Regions from separate parts of the Gardnerella sp. KA00243 genome, predicted to be linked through region 2. Evidence: riboswitches for the same ligand, from Rfam matches in the RefSeq annotation. Region 2 holds a riboswitch; each other region holds the start of a gene.
What was found. A riboswitch is a leader RNA that binds a small molecule or an ion and turns the genes downstream of it on or off. The one in region 2 is predicted to bind thiamine pyrophosphate.
Positions count from the first base shown of each region.

Region 1 (3,149 bases), 610 kb from region 2:
GATAGCCTAGCAAAGCCGTGGCGCAAGGGCGGTTTTCCTTTTCGTCCTCTTGACAATGACGCGCCATGGCACTTTAGATCCTTTCTGAATATGTGTGTGATTCCTAGAAGTTATAGCCATTTAGGTTGACTGGAATCGTCTTTTTCACCTATGGGGGGGGGGGTGATCTTAATGCGCGTGTGATCCTCGACAACCAGCTTTCAAGACTGGAACATTAGTCTGAGGAGTACCATTTTCAATATTTTCTTCAAAGGTTGAGTGAAGAAAAGAAAAAGTGTGCGTGTTAATACTGCGTTCACAGTTATAGAAGATAAGAGAGGAGTTAAAAGCTAATGAACATGCAGAAAATTTATTATGACATGGCTGAAAAACTTCGTCCCTATGCTGAGCCATACATGAATGAAGATTGCAAAGAAGCAGCTAGTAATGCTACATGCGCAGGAGAGTCTTATGAAGCATTAGCAGATTACTTAAGTTTTGCATGGGAACAGCAAGATACTCCTTGCAATCTTATTGTTGAAACATACAATCTTATTGACGATGACTATCTTGATTTATATAACGAAATGGCAGATAACTAGGGATCCAACGTCGTCAACATTCTGCAGATTACGACGAAGATGAATAAATCTTATATTAAAAAAACACTTAAAATGAAAATTGCGAGGGACCCCTCGACTAACAATCTGACGTAAACGGCAGCTGCGAGGCCCTCGCGTTATTTTCATTATAGCTTTATTTTTTATAATATCCAATGTAACAAATGATTCAATAAATACTATTGTTCAAAAACGTTTATCTAGAAAAGATACGAAGCTGAATTGCGTTTGCATAGTAGAAAACGGGAAAATTAACTATTACAAAAGAGCTGGTCATTCCCCCAAAACACCACCAAACGACACGCCAAAATAGGCGAGGGCTTGCATTTGTAAATATTTCGGGTATAGTAGTTACTCGTGCTTCGGAGCTGACATTGTTCAGTAAAGTTGCATTGCGGACATAGCTTAGTTGGTAAAGCGCAACCTTGCCAAGGTTGAGACCGCGGGTTCGAGTCCCGTTGTCCGCTCTAGGTCCGATGAGTTATTCGACCTTACGGTGGGTTAGCCAAGCGGTTAGGCAGCGGCCTGCAAAGCCGTATAGATGAGTTCGACTCTCGTACCCACCTCGATTAAGCGGGTTAGCTTAATACACAACCGGGCGGTTGGCGCAGTGGTAGCGCACTTCCCTGACACGGAAGGGGTCACAAGTTCGAACCTTGTATCGCCCACTCGAAAGGATTGCCTTTCACACATAATTAAAAAATTTTGGGTGATTGGCGCAGCGGCTAGCGCACTTCCTTCACACGGAAGGGGTCATAGGTTCGATTCCTATATCACCCACAATATGTTCGCAGTGTAGAAGCACTGCGTTTTTTGTTATCTGGCTATTTTTTATTTCCTAACTTACATATGAAAATTTTTTGCAGCCGAACATACCTGCAACCACAAATGGAAGCAATATCTCATATCAGTCAACAAATCAACCAATCAACCAGCCAGTCAATCAATCAACCAATCATTTCTTCACAGAAACACACATACTAATGTTCATTTTGAGTTCATTTAATATCGTGCTATACTCGTCCGAGTACAAGTGAAAATTGCAGGGGTACTGGAAACAGTTGAGAAACACCCTTTGAACCTGTTTTGTTAAGACATGCGTAGGGAGCAATTACAATAAGTGATTTCTTTCTGTCACGATTTTCGTGACATCTTGCGTTGCCACAAAGTAGTAGCAATTACACGAGTATCAACTAAACAATTAAAAAAAGATTTAAAAAACAATTAAAAACTAAAAACCAAACACCAAAACCAAAAAAATATCCGCCTGAATGTCACTTTTGGGAAAACTTGCACAAGTGAGGAGGAATACTGCACATGATCGATAGCAGCATAAGTGCTGAAACTATAGAATCGGCCATAAGCTGGCTTGCAGGATTCACAGAAAAACCAGGAGAACAAGGAGTTACTCGACCTCTTTACACAAAATCTTGGAAACAGGCTCTTTTTGCTCTTCGTCAACGATTTGAAAAACTCGGTATGACTGTGGAATTCGACCAAGTTGGAAACCTAATTGCAACTGTTGAAGGATGCGAAAAACCAGAAAGCATAATAGCTTGCGGATCGCATATTGACACAGTTTCAAGAGGAGGTCGTTTTGACGGCCAACTTGGAATAGTTGCAGCCTATTTAGCAATTAAGAATTTACTTACTAGATATGGAAAGCCAAAGAAAAGTCTTCGCATTATCTGCTTAGCAGAAGAGGAAGGCTCACGTTTCCCATACGTATTCTGGGGTTCAAAGAATTTCTTCGGGCTAGCCAAAAAAGAGGACGTAGAAAATATTTGCGACAGTGAAGGTGTTCCTTTCGAAACAGCAATGCGTGAAGCTGGGTTCAATTATCAAACAACTCAACCTAAGTTCGCAAATCTTGAAGCCTGGATTGAGCTACACATTGAGCAGGGACCAACGCTTTACAGCAATCACGAAGATTTAGGTATTATCACTAGCATTGCCGGTCAGCACCGTTGGGATATTCATCTTAAAGGCGTACAAAATCACGCTGGCACAACAATGATGTCCTACAGGCACGATGCAGTAGATTGCATGTCTCATATAATCGCCAAGAATCTTGACAAAGCCAAGCAAGCAGGCGACCCACTGGTACTTACTTTCGGTAGAATCAGCGTAGTTCCAAATCAAGTAAATATTGTTCCTGGAGAAGTTACTTTTTCAATGAACTGCCGTCATACAGATAAAGCTTTTCTTGATAAATTCTTGCAGGAACTCGACGAGGATATTCACGAAACTGCCAAGTCTTATGGCATTACAGCGCAGATCGATAAGTGGATGTCTGACGATCCTACACCACTTAGCGACGATATTATTAATCTTTTGAAAGATCAAGCTAATAAGCAAGGTTATGCGTACAGAGTCATGCATTCAGGTGCTGGTCAAGATACGCAAATTTTTGCTCCGTTTGTAAAATCCGGAATGATTTTTGTTCCTTCAAAAGATGGTATTAGTCACGCTCCAGAAGAGTACACAGATCCGCAAGACGCTGTTCACGGAGTAAAGCTTTTACGAGATGCTCTGCATAGTTTGGCTTAT
Region 1 covers NZ_CP058375.1:443,712-446,860, forward strand. Annotated here, with positions in the region: gene HXT50_RS01725 (hypothetical protein) at 333-581, shown strand; tRNA gene HXT50_RS01730 (tRNA-Gly) at 994-1,066, shown strand; tRNA gene HXT50_RS01735 (tRNA-Cys) at 1,095-1,165, shown strand; tRNA gene HXT50_RS01740 (tRNA-Val) at 1,196-1,267, shown strand; tRNA gene HXT50_RS01745 (tRNA-Val) at 1,307-1,379, shown strand; TPP riboswitch at 1,634-1,723, shown strand; gene HXT50_RS01750 (hydantoinase/carbamoylase family amidase) at 1,917-3,149, shown strand, end outside.
Region 1: another riboswitch for thiamine pyrophosphate. It lies ahead of HXT50_RS01750 (hydantoinase/carbamoylase family amidase); the one in region 2 lies ahead of thiO (glycine oxidase ThiO).

Region 2 (3,149 bases):
CTGGAAAAGAGCCGTGGAATTTCCCTCCGGAAACTCGCGGAGCAATGGTGAAAATGCTTCGTTTGCGCGCGGAACTTTTGCCATACGTTTATACGATGAATTATCGCGCAGCTTTTGAAGGCAGACCGATTGTTGAGCCAATGTACTGGCAGTCGCCGGAAGTCGGCATGGCTTACGAAATTCCTAACGAGTACCGTTTTGGAAGTGAGCTTATAGTAGCGCCGATTGTTTCGCCTAATGATGCGGCTGCTTTGCGCGGATGTGCTGGAGTTTGGTTGCCGGAAGGTGATTGGTACGATTTGTTTGACGGACGCAGGTATGTGTCTCGCGGCTTGAATGGTCGCAGATTTGAAGCATGGCGCTCGCTTGATCGCGTGCCTGCTTTTGCGCGTGCTGGAGCAATTGTGCCTCTGCAAGTTTTGCCAGAAGTTGCAGATTGCGAGCGTAGTGCTGATGCTGCTGAATCGGTTAATAGCATTGAAAATCCGCGGGCTTTGCGAATTCTTGCATTCCCTGGAGCTGACGGCGAGTTCGTAATGCGAGAAGATAACGGTGACTTTGCTGCAGCGTCTGCTGGAAACACTGCAGATACACGTATGAATTTTGTGTGGCGAGACGGCAATGGCTCTTCGCAATTCATTATTTCCGGTGTTGCAGGATACGATGCTGCCGTAGAATCTGTACCGCAAAAACGCAACTGGAACGTTGTATTTAGAGGAGTTGCTTGCACAGATTTTGCTCACGTGCGCGTGTTTGTGGGGAGCCAAGAGCTTAACGCAAGCGAGTTTGCGATTTCTTACGAAGGTGAAGAGTCGACTTTGAGTTTGTCGGTTTCTGTAAAAGACGTGCCGGCTCGTTCGGAAATTCGCGTAATTGTTGACGGAGGATTGCAAGTTGCTGCCGATCCTAAAGTTGGTGACGCTTACCGATTCCTGCTTCAAGCACAAGTGCCGTACCGCGGTAAGGAAATGGCTTTTGATGCAGTGAGCGAGGCTAACGGAAGTGCAGGCGCTATTGCTGCAATCTCAACTCTTGAATACGAAAACGAATCGGAAGCAGAAAAGTATCGCAACAATGTTGATATGCTTAACGCTTACGCAACTGATCAGCCTTCCGTAGTGAAGTGGGCGCAATGGCGTTGCACTCTGCCTGTTTCTGTGAAGCATGCGCTTGAGGAGATTTTGCTGCGCTCGGTTGAGTGATTTAATCTGCGCCAGTAACGAAAAAACGGAGTTATGCATTGCCTGCGCAGCGTGACGACCTGCCTGAGCGATGCGATTTAGCGCGCGAAGGCAACTCGGAGCGCCGAGCTTGCTCAAGATTGAAAGCACGGTGTGCTTTCAACGCAAGCGAGGTCTGCCTTCGTCTCGATTGGCGAAGGCAGGGCAGAGTTGTGTGGTTGGGTTTTAGAAACTGGGTTGTGTTTTGTGTGCGCTGACGATCTGCCTGAGCGCATATCCTCACGGCATAGCCGTTCGGCTGATTTGGCATGTGAAGCACACCGTGCTTCACAATTAAGCCAAATCACGCTTTGAAGGAGTCTGAAATTCCAATAATTTCAGACTCAGGCAAAGCGCGCGCGAAGGCAACTCGGAGCGGAAACTCGCTTAAGTTGGGAGTCCAGTGGACTTCCAACGCGAGTTTCGTAAGCGAGCGCGTAATCCACGCGAGCGCTGACTGCGTCAGTAACAAAAATTGCTTAGTTTCACAGCTTGACATACCGGATAAATTAACAGATTTTCTGTAGAAGTGTTAAAATGCTGCACGGTAGTGTGATGAAATTCACATAATTTTGTTACATCTACCTGCAGCATTTGCATATTGCTAAGTTAGCAATATTGAAACGTTCTGCATTTGTAATTCTTGAAAGTCAAGGTTACACCGCGGGAGCCTGTTCTACACAGGCTGAGAGGGCGAAAGCCGACCGTAAACCTGATGCGGGTAATGCCGCCGTAGGGAAGGAGTATATATGCGAAATATTCGTATTATTGGTGCAGGTATTATTGGTTTAGCAACAGCGTGGAGACTTACGGAAGCTGGCGTAAAAGTTAGCATAATTGATCCAGATCCAGTCTCCGGTGCTTCTCACCATGCTGCCGGCATGCTAGCTCCTACCGCAGAAATGCAATATCAGCAAGAAGCGTTGTATCCTCTTATGTTTGAGTCTGCAACTATGTATAAGGAATTGGTTGATTCGGTTGCAAAGTACACCGATAAGCCAACCGGCTACTTAGAGTGCGGCTCTTACGTAATCGGTGGTGACGCTGCAGATAACGAGCACGTGAACGAGTTGTTAAACTTGCAGCACCGTTATGGACGTAGAGCTGAGCATATTTCTGTGAGTAAGCTTCGTGAAATTGAGCCTGCGCTTTCGCCGACGATTGCAGGCGCTGTAAGCGTGCCGGACGACCATCAAATCAACCCTCGTCTTTTCACTGCAGCAATGATTGATGCACTTGAAAAGCGCGGTGTTGTTATTGAGCGTCGCGCAAGCACTCCAGACGATTTGGGTCCAGACACAGTTTTGGCATCCGGCTTGGGTGCTAAGGATATGCTTCCTCAGCTTAAGCTTCGCGCTGTGTGGGGCGATATGATTCGTATGACTATTCCAGAGCCTTTGCGCCCAATTTTGAGTTCCGTGGTTCGTGGGTTTGTGCATGACCGCCCAGTTTATTTGGTGCCTCGCGCTAAGGAAACAGGCGAGCTTGTGCTCGGTGCTACTTCTCGCGAAGATGACCGCGATATTCCAAAGGTCGGTGGCGTGCTTGACTTGCTTCGCGATGCCGCAAGCGTGCTTCCTGGCATTCAGGAATGCTCGATTACTGAGGTTACTGCTGGCGGTCGTCCTGGAACTCCAGATGATTTGCCATTCATTGGCATTGATCCTAAGACGCACACCACGATTTCCACCGGTTACTTCCGTCACGGAATTTTGCTCACCGCTTTAGGCTCTTCTTTGACCACAAAACTCGTGCTTGAGCAAGAGTTGACTGAGAAGGAAAAGGGATTCTTGGAAAGCTGCAATCCTGCACGCTTCTAATCGCTAATTTCGGTGAATTTGCTATATTTCGCTGCGAATTTGTGAAGCGTTCAAATATAGACGTAAGTGTGATGCAGAAAGTACTTTTAGTAATTCAGCTTTTAGTTAG
Region 2 covers NZ_CP058375.1:1,051,736-1,054,884, reverse strand. Annotated here, with positions in the region: gene HXT50_RS03955 (TIM-barrel domain-containing protein) at 1-1,202, shown strand, start outside; TPP riboswitch at 1,874-1,977, shown strand; gene thiO (glycine oxidase ThiO) at 1,970-3,040, shown strand.

Region 3 (3,149 bases), 710 kb from region 2:
AGCCTGAGTTTCCATCATTTTCAAACCTTTTTCATCGATTGGGCGAATAGTTGGATTGTCAAACTTTTTAATTTGCTTAATAATAGTTTCGCTTGCTCCGAGCTGCTTGTAAGCGTTTCCAATAACATTGTTTTCTTTATGAGACTTTTTTGCTTCGCGAACAAGAGCCTTGTACATCTTCTTAACAAGATCCGGATGCTTTTGGGCAAAGCTCTTAGAAACAATGTGAATAGTAACATTCATATTGCCGTACTTTTTAGCATTTACAAGCAATTTTGCGCCTGGAGTTGTCATTGCTGCAGCAAGATTCTGATCGAATGAGGAAATTGCATCAATCTGTCCAGAAGTAAATGCTGCCTGGAAGTTCTTAGGGCTCATCTCAACTTTGTTAACTTTAGAAACGTCTAAACCACTTTTATCGAATGCGCGGTGAAGCATGTAATCGCCAGTATCACCGTTGTGAATAATAGCAACTTTCTTTCCGTATAAGTCTTTTAGTGTTTTCACGCCGCTTTTTGCGGATGCAACGATTCCTTGAGAATCACCATTGTAATATTCGAGCGCAAAAGCTACCCATGGTTGTCCTTCAGCAATCAAATCAATGAAGCGTCCGGTTCCAGTAGTTGTAGCATCTGCATTTCCGCTCATAACAGCAGTAAGACCATCGACTGGAGTGTAAGGACCAGTGTAAACTACCTTAGATTTGCCAAATTCGTCTTGAAGGAATTTCTCATTTTTCAAAGTAGTTAAATAATTTGCTGTAGAAAGATAAGCAACTCTCATAGTTCCAGCGTCTTCTTTTGAAGAAGCGCTTGATGATTTTTGTGAGTTTCCGCAAGCTGCAAGAGATACAGTTGCACAAGCAGCGCAGATTAATGCAATAATGCTCTTTTTAGAAAATCGCATTTTTAAATTAGCCATGATATACAGCTCCTTTTGTTTGTTGTTTTGTTTATCTGTTGTTTGTTTGGTTGTTATTATTTGGTTGTTGATTCTAAATATTGACTGATTCTTAAAAAGCAATTTAATGCATTTTAAAAAGTAGTTAACTTTAGAAAAATGTTGATACTACTAGATTATTGGCGTGATTTTCTATCTAATCTGCGTTCGGGTATAAGAAGATACTCTAATATGTTTGCAGTAAGCTCAGATCCAAGACCTGCAATTGCGTACATAATAACGCATGCCATCATTTGATCTGGCCTAAAGAATTCTTGCGCTCTTGAAAGAATGTATCCAATTCCAATAGAAGAATTGACTGTTTCGCAAGTCACTAATGCAACCCATGCTACAGATATTGCAAATCGCAAACCTGTCATAAAACTTGGAAGTGTACCGCGAAGCAAAATAGATATAAAAATAGTAGATTTTTTAACGTGATAAACCTGTGCTAATTCGAGAAGTTTCGGATCAATATTACGCACTCCGTCGCGAATATTAACGTACATAGGTCCAAAAACGCCAACAGCTATAAGCGCTATTTTCATCGTTTCATCTATTCCGAGGAAAATTATTAATATTGGAGCTAAAGCCGGGAATGGAATTGACCTCAACATGTGGCTTGGTTTATCAACTACAATATTGCCAAGCTTACTGCCTCCCGCAAGTATGCCTGCAGGAACAGCAAAAATAATTCCTAACAAAAGTCCTAAAAGAACTCGTAAAATACTTATTCCTAAGGATTTTAATAATATGCCTTCGTTGTTTAAATCAATAAAAGCTTGTATTACTTCATATGGGGATGGCAAAGAACGGTCTTCGATTGGAGAAAGAGTTGTAAAAAACCACAAAACCAAAATGAGGATGGTTGAAATCCACACTTTACACGAAGATACCGCTTTAAATGCAATCTTCAATATGTTTTTCGCTTTATTAGGCGAACTGTAAGTCATGCGACAATCCCTTCGATAGTTTTAGCTATATCAGGTTCAACGAGTGTATTCTCAGCGCAACACTGTATGTATTGTTGTTTGGCACGATGTAGTTGCGCACCCCGTGTCTGTGGTCATTATCTCCCAAGGGTATGGACATGTATATTTGAAATCGATATTTATAAACGATATTGCTTAAAAATATACAATTGGCTCATATGACTCGAATTAAATCAAAATATTGTGAACGTTCACGGCATAAATACGCTGGTACTCAATATAACGTCCATAAAACGCACTAATCTTGGAAGAGTCATCACAACCCATAGGTATAAAGGAGTAGTTGTGGCAGCTATTGAAAGCGTATATGCACGCGAAATTTTGGATTCTCGTGGAAATCCTACTGTTCAGGTTTATTTGGAGACCGAAGATGGCGCTCAGGGTATTGGTTTAGTGCCTTCTGGTGCTTCTACTGGTGAGGCTGAAGCTTGGGAACGTCGCGATGGCGACAAGTCCCGTTATCAAGGCAAGGGCACGTTGGAAGCTGTTAAGGCTGTCAACGAGGTAATCGCACCTAAGGTTATTGGCATGGATGCCACCGATCAGCGCGCTCTTGATGAGACGATGATTGAGCTTGATGGCACGCCAAACAAGGGCAAGCTTGGTGCTAACGCAATTCTCGGCGTTTCCCTCGCTGCTCTCTACGCTGCTGCTGAGTCTGCTCAGCTTCCGTTGTACCGCTACATTGGCGGCACCAATGGTCACATTCTTCCAGTTCCAAACATGAACATCATGAACGGTGGTGCTCACGCTGATTTCGCAACCGATATTCAGGAGTATATGATTTCTCCTTACGGTTTCGCGACCTACAGCGATGCTTTGCGCGCTGGTGTTGAGGTTTATCACACCTTGAAGAATGTTTTGAAGAAGGAAGGCTTGGCTACTGGTCTTGGTGACGAAGGTGGCTTCGCTCCAAAGATGAAGTCCAACGAGGATTCCTTGAAGTACATCATGGATGCAATCGAAGCCGCTGGCTATGAGCCAGGCAAGCAGATTGGTATTTCTCTTGACGTTGCTTCTTCTGAGTTCTACAACAAGGAAACTGGTAAGTATCGTTTCGATGGCGAAGAGCGCGAATCTGCTTACATGCTCGATTACTACGAGAAGCTCATCAACGAGTATCCAATCGTTTCCATCGAAGATCCATTCCAGGAAGAAGGCTGGGATGATTGGGCAGAAATCACCAAGCGTCTTGGTGATCGTTTGCAGTTCGTTGGC
Region 3 covers NZ_CP058375.1:341,081-344,229, forward strand. Annotated here, with positions in the region: gene HXT50_RS01335 (ABC transporter substrate-binding protein) at 1-921, opposite strand, end outside; gene HXT50_RS01340 (ABC transporter permease) at 1,077-1,892, opposite strand; TPP riboswitch at 1,882-2,006, opposite strand; gene eno (phosphopyruvate hydratase) at 2,217-3,149, shown strand, end outside.
Region 3: another riboswitch for thiamine pyrophosphate. It lies ahead of HXT50_RS01340 (ABC transporter permease); the one in region 2 lies ahead of thiO (glycine oxidase ThiO).

Region 4 (3,149 bases), 180 kb from region 2:
GCGCAAGAAAGCCCAACCATCCACTCTGCTGGCATCGCCTTTCGTGCCTCAACAAACGGCGTATCCTTTTGCCCAACGTGCAAGTTGAAACCAAGATGAGCTGCGCAATCAACATGATCGTCAATAAACACAGGCACATCGCCGTGTCCGGAATCAATAAGCGCGTGACGCAACTTCTTCGCCTTGGCCGAAATTTCAGCGTCATTGGAATACTTATCGCGCAATTGCACAACTGTAACTCCGCCTTCAACTGACTCTACTGCAACTTCTTCTTCCGGGCGATTTCCCATGCGCGGATCCGTTACCAAATACAGTGTCCAATCAACAGGCTCCACCGTAAACTCAATATTTGTCAAACTAAACATATCATTTACGCTAAGAGTTGAAAGCGCATCCATCCACAGTGTGCGGAAAGTGCCTGGAGCTGTGGTTTGGCGAGCTGCCCAAGTTCCAGCCGCTGCTGCGTGCACGTGCGCTGCAACAGTTGCTGCGAGCGGACGTTCCGGGTTTGCGCCAACGTATGCTGCAACTAACGCTCCCAAAGCGCAACCTGTTCCAACTACCTTAGTCATAGCTTTGTGGCCACCTGTTACGCGAGCTAAACATCCGTGAGCGTAAATCGCGTCTTTTTCTCCGGAAATTGCCACTACGGATCCGTATTTTTTAGCTAATTCGCGAGCAGCTTGAAGCGCGTCGTTTACGTTATCGTGAGAATCTACGCCTTTTCCGTTGCTTTCTTTGCCTGCAAGTGCCATTATTTCGGAAGCGTTTGCACGAATTACAGTAGGGTGGTGCTTAATAATTTCGTGTACAAAGCGCGCGCGAGGTGCAAGTGCTGGAACGCCGATTCCAACCGGGTCAAGCACCCACGGAGTATCAGCTTTTTCGCATCCTTCAACAGCTGCGCGCATGTATTCGGAAGTTTCTGGCTGATGGAATGTGCCAACGTTTATGAGCACGCCTGTGGCAATTTGCGCAAGTGCATGCGCTTCTTCTGGATCGGTTACCATAATTGGCGATGCTCCTGCAGCGAGCAGTGCGTTGGCTGTAATGTCTTGCACGATTACGTTCGTGATGCAATGGGTGAGTGGCTGCTGTGTGCGCACACGTTCGATGCATTGACGCACGTCGTTAAGGAACATACGTCGGCGTGCGCGTACAGAGAAGCATGTGTCGACTTGCGTTGTTGAGCTTGTGCAGTATTCGTTTGCTTCGTTGCAGGTATTTGTTTTTTCAGTGTTGCATGTTGTCATAATGTTTCCCTTCGCTAGCACTATCTAGATCAGGTTTTACGGATGTAATCTCAGCGCTTGACTTCACAATTTGTTGCAATTGCGCACTCCGAACCATCCTTCGACTATATCTTTTGTTCATGACTTACGCTCTTTTGCGTTAGTGTCTCATTTTGCTTGTTTTGCAGCACTTGCAGGAATCTACAAAAATCGCGCCGCATTTTTGCAACTTCTTCTACATATTTTTGCTTTCAACTGTGTAAACATAAATATAGTAAATAAAAAGTAGATTATAGAAGTTACGAAAGCGAGATAACATGGCAAACGATTCCATGCTAGAACAAAAGACTCCGCTCACAGCGCGCGAATACGCGACACGCACAGCAATACGCGCGATTGCAATCATCGCATCTGTTTATGGTATGGCTGCTTCGTGGGAAGGCTTAATGACCTTCACTTATTTTACGAATCTTTCTAACCTTATGATTTGCGTAGCTCTTGCTGGATCGCTTTTGCTTGATACAGCTGCGTTTATGCGTGCTCGTAATTCTGTAGATTTAGCAGCGCAGCCAGTTTCCGCCTCCCAGCAAGATTTCGCAGCATCTTGCGCATGGTTCGACTCAAAATCCAACGCTTGGTACATTTTCAAATTCATGATGACCATCTCAATTGCTGTCACATTCACTTTGTACCTGTGTTTCTTAGCACCTACCAATAAGCTTGGTTTTGTCGGCGCTTACATGAATAACGGATGCAGCAGCCTTTGCGTTCACGCAGTTGCGCCGCTTCTTGCAATCGCTGATTTTGTGCTTTTTGATTATCGTTTCCGCTCTACTCGCGCACATTTGTATGTTTCTACTGTTCCGCCTCTTGCTTATGTTGCTTATGCTGCTATGCTTAGCGAGTTTGCTGGTGTTCGTTGGGGTGTTCATGCAATGCGCGCGCCTTATAATTTCCTCAATTATGGCGCTCCTGCCGGCTGGTTCGGCTTTGCACCGCAAACTTTTAATGCCACTACTTTGGGCGTTGGTGTTGCGTATTTGTTAATTGTGTTTACTCTTATTTTTATTGGTGTCGGCAGTGTATTTCTTGCGCTTAAGGATGCTCGCGCTCGTGCAATATTAAAAGAATAGTATTGTTGCGCGCCACTATTGCCTAATTGCTAGAATTAAGCGTATGAGTGAGGATACTGCATTACAAGCATTATTTGACGGTACGTTACGCAATTCTTCTGGCAATGTGACTAATGCGTTGCTTGTGTATGGTGCGCCGAATACTGGTAAAACGCAGTTTGCTGTGCGCGCAGCAATTTCCGGCTATAAGCGTTGGTCGCATAATGTTACTGCGATGGCTGTGCAAAATCGTGTTCTTGCTTCAAAAATTGACAATATTATTATTCGTCAAATTGGTGTGAGTAAGCAGTCTCGTCCAGTTGGCACTTTGGCTTCTTTAGCTTTTAATATCATTTCTGCTTGCTGTAAGTTAAAGAATGAGCCTTCGCCTAAGCTGCTAAATGGTGCTGAGCAGGATTCTTTGCTTCGTAAAGTTTTGCGCGCACACATTGAGCATGTTATGTGTGGAGATAATGGTGATTGCAATATATGCGCGCTTTTTAAGGATTATTTTGAAACGTCTCAATGGGTTATTCCATTAACTTGCGCAGTTTCTAATACTTCCGCCACTTCTAACACTTCCGCGCCTTCAACAACTCAGGCTGCTCAAGCAGCTTCTTCGTCTCCAGAATTTTTGGCAGATAGTTTCGATATTAACAACGCTTTTATGCATCAATTGCGCGATATGCTCGCTCGTTTAGATGAGCTTGGTATTAGCGATTTTGAAAGCGAAAATTCAGTTCTTTGCGCTCTTAGTGACGAGCAATCTTACGCCAATAATAGTGATATTTTACAAACGTCTGTG
Region 4 covers NZ_CP058375.1:874,553-877,701, reverse strand. Annotated here, with positions in the region: gene thiM (hydroxyethylthiazole kinase) at 1-1,253, opposite strand, end outside; TPP riboswitch at 1,243-1,354, opposite strand; gene HXT50_RS03355 (hypothetical protein) at 1,550-2,365, shown strand; gene HXT50_RS03350 (PD-(D/E)XK nuclease family protein) at 2,409-3,149, shown strand, end outside.
Region 4: another riboswitch for thiamine pyrophosphate. It lies ahead of thiM (hydroxyethylthiazole kinase); the one in region 2 lies ahead of thiO (glycine oxidase ThiO).